One region of the Protofrankia sp. CiP1_Cm_nod2 genome, then DNA from elsewhere that is predicted to be linked to it. Evidence: predicted binding sites of a transcription regulator. Region 1 holds the regulator's gene; the other holds the start of a gene.
The links. The regulator LexA, encoded in region 1, represses DNA repair genes until DNA is damaged. The targets are predictions, from matches to a motif close to CGAACNNNNGTTCG.

Region 1 (3,393 bases):
GATCTCGTCCGAGGCGACCTCGGCGGCCCCCGAGGCACGCAGCGTGTCCTCGACCAGCTGGGCGAGCCGGGCCAGCGCGTCCGCCTGGACCGGCCGCCCCTGGCATGCCCGCCGCACGCCGGCGATCACCTTCCCGCGGCTGAACGGCTCGGTGACACCGCTGCGCTTGATGACTCGCAGTGACGCCTCTTCGATCGTCGTGAAACGACGGCCGCAGGACGGGCACGACCGACGGCGACGGATCGCGGCGCCCTCCTCGGCCTCCCGGCTGTCGACAACCTTGCTGTCAGGGTGCCGACAGAACGGACACCGCACGCACAACCTCCAAGATCTTGTCGACTTACAGCCACGTAACTACAAGATGTTGTGGTCAACACTAGGACCGGACACCACGAGCTGGCAAGCTGGCCCACCCGCGGAACCTCATGACACATGCATCACAGAAGACCCTTCATGCGGACCTGTCATGACAGGCCCGTCATGGCAGGCCCGTCACGGCAGACGGAGCATCTGACCGGGGACGAGATCGGTCGTCTCCAGCCGGTTGAGGCCGGCCAGCCGGGCCACGACCACCCGGGTGTCACCGTCGGGAGCCAGCGCGCGCGCGATGCCCCACAGCGTCTCCCCGGAACGCACCACGTGGACGCGCACCGGCCGGTCGTCCCCGGTCGGCGCGGCCGACGACGTCACCCGGGCCACGGACAGCACCAGGCAGGACACCAGCATGACCAGGACAATCAGGACAACCCGGCCCCGCCCGGTCAGCCGCAGCGGAGGCTCAGCCGACGCCCGCATCGTCCACCTCCCCAACTTCCACCAGCACATACCACTTCCAACAACATGATCAAAGAACATCCGTTCGATCGAACGTCTGATCGAGTTTGTACCGCACGGTCCCGACGGAATCGTCGTGACACGCTCGAACAGACGTTTGAGATATCCGGCCGCGGCGGTTACGGTCGTAGCGATCAGATTCAGGTCAGATCCAGGTCGTGGCCGCCAGCTCCGGTTCACGGCAGAACGTCGGATATGCCGGGAGCGCAAGTCTGCCATGACCGACAACGAAGGAGTACGGCAGGGATGACCACCGACGACAACCGCACCCGCCGCGGCCGGCCACCCCGCGGCTCCGTGCGCGACCTGCCGGACGGGCCGGCGGACGCCACGGGCCTGACCCCCCGCCAGCGCAGGGTGCTTGAGGTGATCCGCGACGCCGTCGAGCGCCGAGGCTACCCGCCGAGCGTGCGGGAAATCGGCGATGCGGTGGGGCTCACGAGCACGTCCAGCGTCGCGCACCAGCTCAAGACGCTGGAGGAGAAGGGCTTCCTGCGCCGCGACCCGCACCGCCCGCGGGCCATGGAGGTCCTCTCCGCGCAGGCACCGGTACGCCCCGTGCCACGCCAGGCGCCCGCCGTTGGTACGCTCGCGGCAGGCTCGTCGGCGGCTGGCCCCGCACAGGCGGCCTATGTGCCGGTCCTCGGCCGCATCGCCGCGGGTGGGCCGATCCTCGCCGAGCAGGCGGTCGAGGAGGTCTTCCCGCTCCCCCGCGAGATCGTGGGGGAGGGCACCCTGTTCACCCTGCGGGTCGTCGGGGACTCCATGGTCAACGCCGCGATCTGCGACGGCGACTGGGTGGTCGTCCGCCAGCAGCCGGTCGCGGACAGCGGCGAGATCGTCGCCGCGATGATCGACGGCGAGGCGACGGTCAAGACGCTGCGCCGTCGTGACGGCCACGTCTGGCTCGAGCCGCAGAATCCGGCCTATGCTGACATTCCGGGTGACAGTGCGACGATCCTCGGCCGGATCGTCGCGGTTCTTCGCCGGGTCTGATCCTCCCGGGAGTGAGCATGGGCACAGGTGTCGACCGGCACCGCGCCGGCCGGGTCGTGGCTGTCGTCGGGCCGACAGCGGCCGGCAAGAGCGACCTGGCGATCGCGCTGGCCACCGAGCTGGGCGGTGAGATCGTCAACGCCGACTCCATGCAGCTCTACTGCGGGATGGACATCGGCACCGCCAAGGTGCCGCCGGCGGAACGCGGTGGTGTCCCCCATCACCTGCTCGATGTCTGGGAGGTCACCCGCGCCGCCGACGTAGCGTCCTACCAGGCGCTGGCCCGGCAGGCCGTCGACGGCCTGCTGGCCGCCGGCCGCACGCCGGTGCTCGTGGGCGGCTCCGGGCTCTACGTCCGGGCCGTCCTCGACGACCTCGCCTTCCCCGGCACCGACCCGGCCGTACGGGGACGGCTGGAGCGGGAGCTGTCCGAGCGGGGCCCGGCCGCGCTGCACGCCGATCTCGCCGCGCGGGCGCCGGCGGCGGCGGCGGCCATCCTGCCTGGCAACGGCCGGCGTATCGTGCGCGCGCTGGAGGTGGTGGAGCTCACCGGCGGCTTCACCGCCTCCCTGCCGGAGCACCGCTCGGTCTACGACGTGGTCCAGTTCGGCATCGACCACCCGCAGCTCGACGAGAGGATCGCCGGCCGGGTGGCCGGTATGTGGGCCGCCGGCATGATCGAGGAGGTCCGCGCCCTCGTCGACATGGGCCTGCGGGACGGCCCCACCGCGTCCCGGGCGCTGGGCTACGCCCAGGTTCTCGCCTGGCTCGACGGCGCGCTCGATTCGGCCGAGTCGGCCCGGCTCGCGACAATCGCCGCGACGCGCCGACTTGCACGCAGACAAAGGTCGTGGTTTCGGCGCGATCCTCGCATAATTTGGCTGGACCGTCCCGACGTCGAACAGGTGGCGGGCATGGTCGACTCGGCCTGAACGTGCGACGACTCCGTGGCTCGTTCTTCCCGCCGGCTGGAGACACCCGTCGTCTGGAGACATGTGTGACCGCGATCGAGTTGAACCTCGTCCCGGCCCTGTGTGCCGCGTTCGACGACGGGTCGTTACAACTGCACTACCAGCCCGAGGTCGACCTGCGCACCGGGTCGGTCCCCGGGATGGAGGCGTTCCTGCGCTGGCACCATCCCGACCGGGGGCTGATGAACCCGTCGCAGTTCATGCCGGCCGCCGCGGCCGCGGGCCTGTCCGACCAGGTCGGCCGCTGGGTGTTACGCACCGCCGTGGCCGAGGCCCGGACATGGCACGAAATGGCCGCGGGAACCGCGATCCGCCCGCCCCGGCTGTGGGTCAACGTGACCGCCGACCAGCTGACCCGGCCCGGTTTCGCGATCGAGGTGGAACAGCTCCTGCACGGCCGTGCGCTGCCGCCGGGAGCGCTCGGGCTGGAGTTCACCGAACAGACCCTCGGCCTCGCGCGCGTCGGGGTGCCCCGGCTGCTGGCCCGGCTGCGCTCGTTCGGGCCGGCCATCGGCGTCGACGGCTTCGGCACCTGGTACGCGTCGCTGTCCACCCTCGACGTCCTGCCGCTGGACATGGTGAAGATCGATGG
Region 2 (3,393 bases), on a different contig from region 1:
GCCCACGCGGATGCGGCGGCGTCCGCAGACGTCGCGATCCGGGCCAGCCGCCCTCGTGTGAAGTTGTTTCGCACTATCGGAACCGCGTCACCGCGGGAGCCCTCTCACCTTTGCTGAGAGTAGGTCTGCGACTCATGGACGGTCAAGAAAAGCTAGTCAAGCGAACCATCCGCGACCTCCTCGGTGACCACTCGCACAACAAGATCGGACGGGTAGCCACGACGGCCGAGCAACGCGGCCAGACGCCGGGTGCGCACCTGGGCCGGCAGCCCTGCCATCGCCGGCATACGACGTCGCACCAGCTCCCGCGCGGCGGCCTCCTCGTCGTGGGTGTCCAGGTTGTCCTGGTCGGCGAGCGCCGCGGCGATGACCTCCACGTCGACCCCCCGACGGCGCAGCTCGTGCACGAGCCCGTGACGCCCCAGGCCGCGGTTCACCCGCGCGGAGGAGATCAACGCGGTGGCGAACGCCCTGTCGTCGACAAGACCCACCTCGGCCAGGCGGGCCAGCACCGCCCGCGCGGTATCGGGATCCACCCCACGCCGCGCCAGGGTGGCAGCCAGTTCCGCGTGGCTTCGCGGCCGGGCCTCAAGCTGACGCAGACAGATCTCCCGCGCTCTGGCGACCGGGTCCGCGGCCTCTTTCACAGGTCCGCGGCCTGTTTCACAGGTCGGCTGGCGGCGGGGACGCCGGATCCACGTCGAGCGTCGGCACCAGGCCGAGCTTTTCCTTGATTCGCTTCTCGATCTCGTCGGCGATGTCGGGGTTGTCCCGCATGAAGGAACGAGCGTTCTCCTTGCCCTGGCCCAGCTGGTCGCCGTCGTAGGTGTACCAGGCTCCCGACTTGCGGATGATGCCGTGCTCGACCCCCATATCGATCAACGAGCCCTCCCTGCTGATGCCGCCGCCGTAGACGATGTCGAACTCCGCCGTGCGGAACGGGGGGGCCATCTTGTTCTTCACGACCTTCACCCGAGTACGGTTACCCACGGCATCCGCCCCATCCTTCAGGGTCTCGATGCGGCGGACGTCCAGCCGCACGGACGCGTAGAACTTCAGCGCCTTGCCGCCCGTGGTCGTCTCGGGCGAACCGAACATGACGCCGACCTTCTCGCGGAGCTGGTTGATGAAGATGGCGGTGGTCCCCGAATGCGACAGCGCACCGGTGAGCTTGCGCAGCGCCTGGGACATCAGCCTGGCCTGCAGACCGACGTGGCTGTCACCCATCTCACCCTCGATCTCGGCCCGGGGCACGAGGGCCGCCACCGAGTCGATGACGATGATGTCGATCGCGCCGGACCGGATGAGCATGTCCGCGATCTCCAACGCCTGCTCACCGGTGTCGGGCTGGGAGACCAGCAGCGCGTCGGTGTTGACCCCGAGCTTGGCCGCGTAGTCGGGGTCGAGCGCGTGCTCGGCGTCGATGAAGGCCGCGATCCCGCCGGCGGCCTGGGCGTTGGCGACCGCGTGCAGCGCGACGGTCGTCTTCCCGGACGACTCCGGACCGTAGATCTCCACGACGCGGCCACGCGGCAGCCCACCGATGCCGAGTGCCACGTCCAGGGCGATGGAACCGGTCGGGATGACCTGGACCGGTGGGCGGGTGTCGTCACCGAGCCGCATCACCGAGCCCTTGCCGAACTGCTTGTCGATCTGTGCGAGGGCGTTCTCCAACGCCTTCTCGCGGTCGAGTCCTGCCATCGGGGTCACTCCAGGCTGAGGTCGTCGATTCTTGGCCACGATGGCGACGGTAGGGGGCGGGTCCGACAATTTCGAGCGCCGGGCCGCGCCTGTGGACAACTGGACGGTCGAAGCAGCCACGATCAACAGCCTTTCTCACCCCACCGGGGCACCTCGCTACTCGACATCCACAGTAGGCGAACATGCGTTCGATGGCATCATCGACACGCCGTCGACACGCTGAGGCTCCCGGGATGGAGCCTCAGCGTTCGCGCGCGGGCACCCCGAACTCCTCGCACACCGCCCGCCAGACGTCCTTGGCGTCGTCACCGCGGGCGAGGGCCGCCTCGACCGTGGCCCCGCCGAGCCCGGCGACAACATGGTCGCGGGCAACCGACTCCGCGTACCCGGAGCCGAACTGCTTGTTCATTCGCGCCCAGAACTCGGTCAGCCGCACGGGTGCAAGTCTGCCCTTCCCGACAGACGGACTCGTGACAGGCAGACTCGAAGGCATGCCCGCGCCGTCCCCTCTCACGCTGTTCTCGGCCCCCACCCGGGCCTGGTTCACCGGCGTGTTCCCCGCGCCCACCCCCGCGCAGGCCGGCGCGTGGGAGGCGATCAGCCGCGGGGACGACGTGCTGGTCGTCGCCCCGACCGGCTCGGGCAAGACGCTCGCCGCCTTCCTGTGGTCGCTGGACCGCATCGCCCGCACCGGCCCTCCGGCCGACGCCTCCCGGCGCTGCCGGGTGCTCTACGTCAGCCCGCTCAAGGCGCTGGCCGTGGACGTCGAACGCAACCTGCGGGCCCCGCTGGCCGGGATCCGGGCCACCGCGGCGCGCCTGGGCCGGCCCGAGCCCGACGTGCGGGTGGGCATCCGCTCCGGTGACACCTCCGCCGCCGAGCGGCGGGCGTTCGGGCGGCTGCCCCCGGACGTGCTCATCACCACGCCCGAGTCGCTGTTCCTGATCCTGACCAGCCAGGCGCGCGAGGCGCTGCGCGGGGTCGAGACGGTCATCGTGGACGAGGTGCACGCCGTGGCCGGTACCAAGCGCGGCGCCCATCTCGCCCTGAGCCTGGAACGCCTCGACGCGCTGCTGGACACCCCCGCCCAGCGGGTGGGCCTGTCGGCGACGGTGCGCCCGGCCGAGGAGGCCGCGCGCTTCCTCGGGGGCGCCCGCGCGGTCACGGTGGTCCGCCCGTCCACGGACAAGACCCTGCGGATCGACGTGGTCGTGCCGGTGCCGGACATGACCCAGCTCACCGGCCCCAGCACCGACACGCGGCCGGCGGCGTCGATCTGGCCGGCCGTGGAGGAGCGGATCCTCGACCTCGTCCTCGCGCACCGCTCGACCATCGTGTTCGCCAACTCCCGCCGGCTGGCCGAACGGCTGTGCGCCCAGCTGAACACCCTCGCCACAGCGGAGGTGGCCCGGGCGCATCACGGCAGCGTCAGCCGGCAGCAGCGGGCGCTCATCGAGGACGATCTCAAGGCCGGCCGGCTGCCCGCGGTCGTGGCCACCTCCAGCCTGGAGCTCGGCATCGACATGGGCGCCGTCGACCTCGTCGTCCAGGTCGAGTCACCACCGAGCGTGGCCGCCGGCATGCAGCGGGTGGGACGGGCCGGGCACCAGGTCGGGGCCGCCAGCCGCGGAGTGATCATACCCAAGCACCGCGGTGACCTGCTGTCGTGCGCCGTCGTCGCCGAACGGATGC

Region 2: the regulator LexA is predicted to act here: its motif matches at 1,879-1,892, upstream of recA (recombinase RecA).

The regions. Positions count from the first base shown of each region.
Region 1 covers NZ_CAKKTL010000093.1:2,983-6,375, reverse strand. The annotation lists gene nrdR (transcriptional regulator NrdR) at 1-315, opposite strand, end outside; gene NBW84_RS12340 (LysM peptidoglycan-binding domain-containing protein) at 493-795, opposite strand; gene lexA (transcriptional repressor LexA) at 1,081-1,830, shown strand; gene miaA (tRNA (adenosine(37)-N6)-dimethylallyltransferase MiaA) at 1,848-2,762, shown strand; gene NBW84_RS12325 (EAL domain-containing protein) at 2,828-3,393, shown strand, end outside.
Region 2 covers NZ_CAKKTL010000177.1:3,791-7,183, forward strand. The annotation lists gene NBW84_RS17785 (regulatory protein RecX) at 153-647, opposite strand; gene recA (recombinase RecA) at 664-1,701, opposite strand; gene NBW84_RS17795 (DUF3046 domain-containing protein) at 1,943-2,137, opposite strand; gene NBW84_RS17800 (Lhr family helicase) at 2,193-3,393, shown strand, end outside.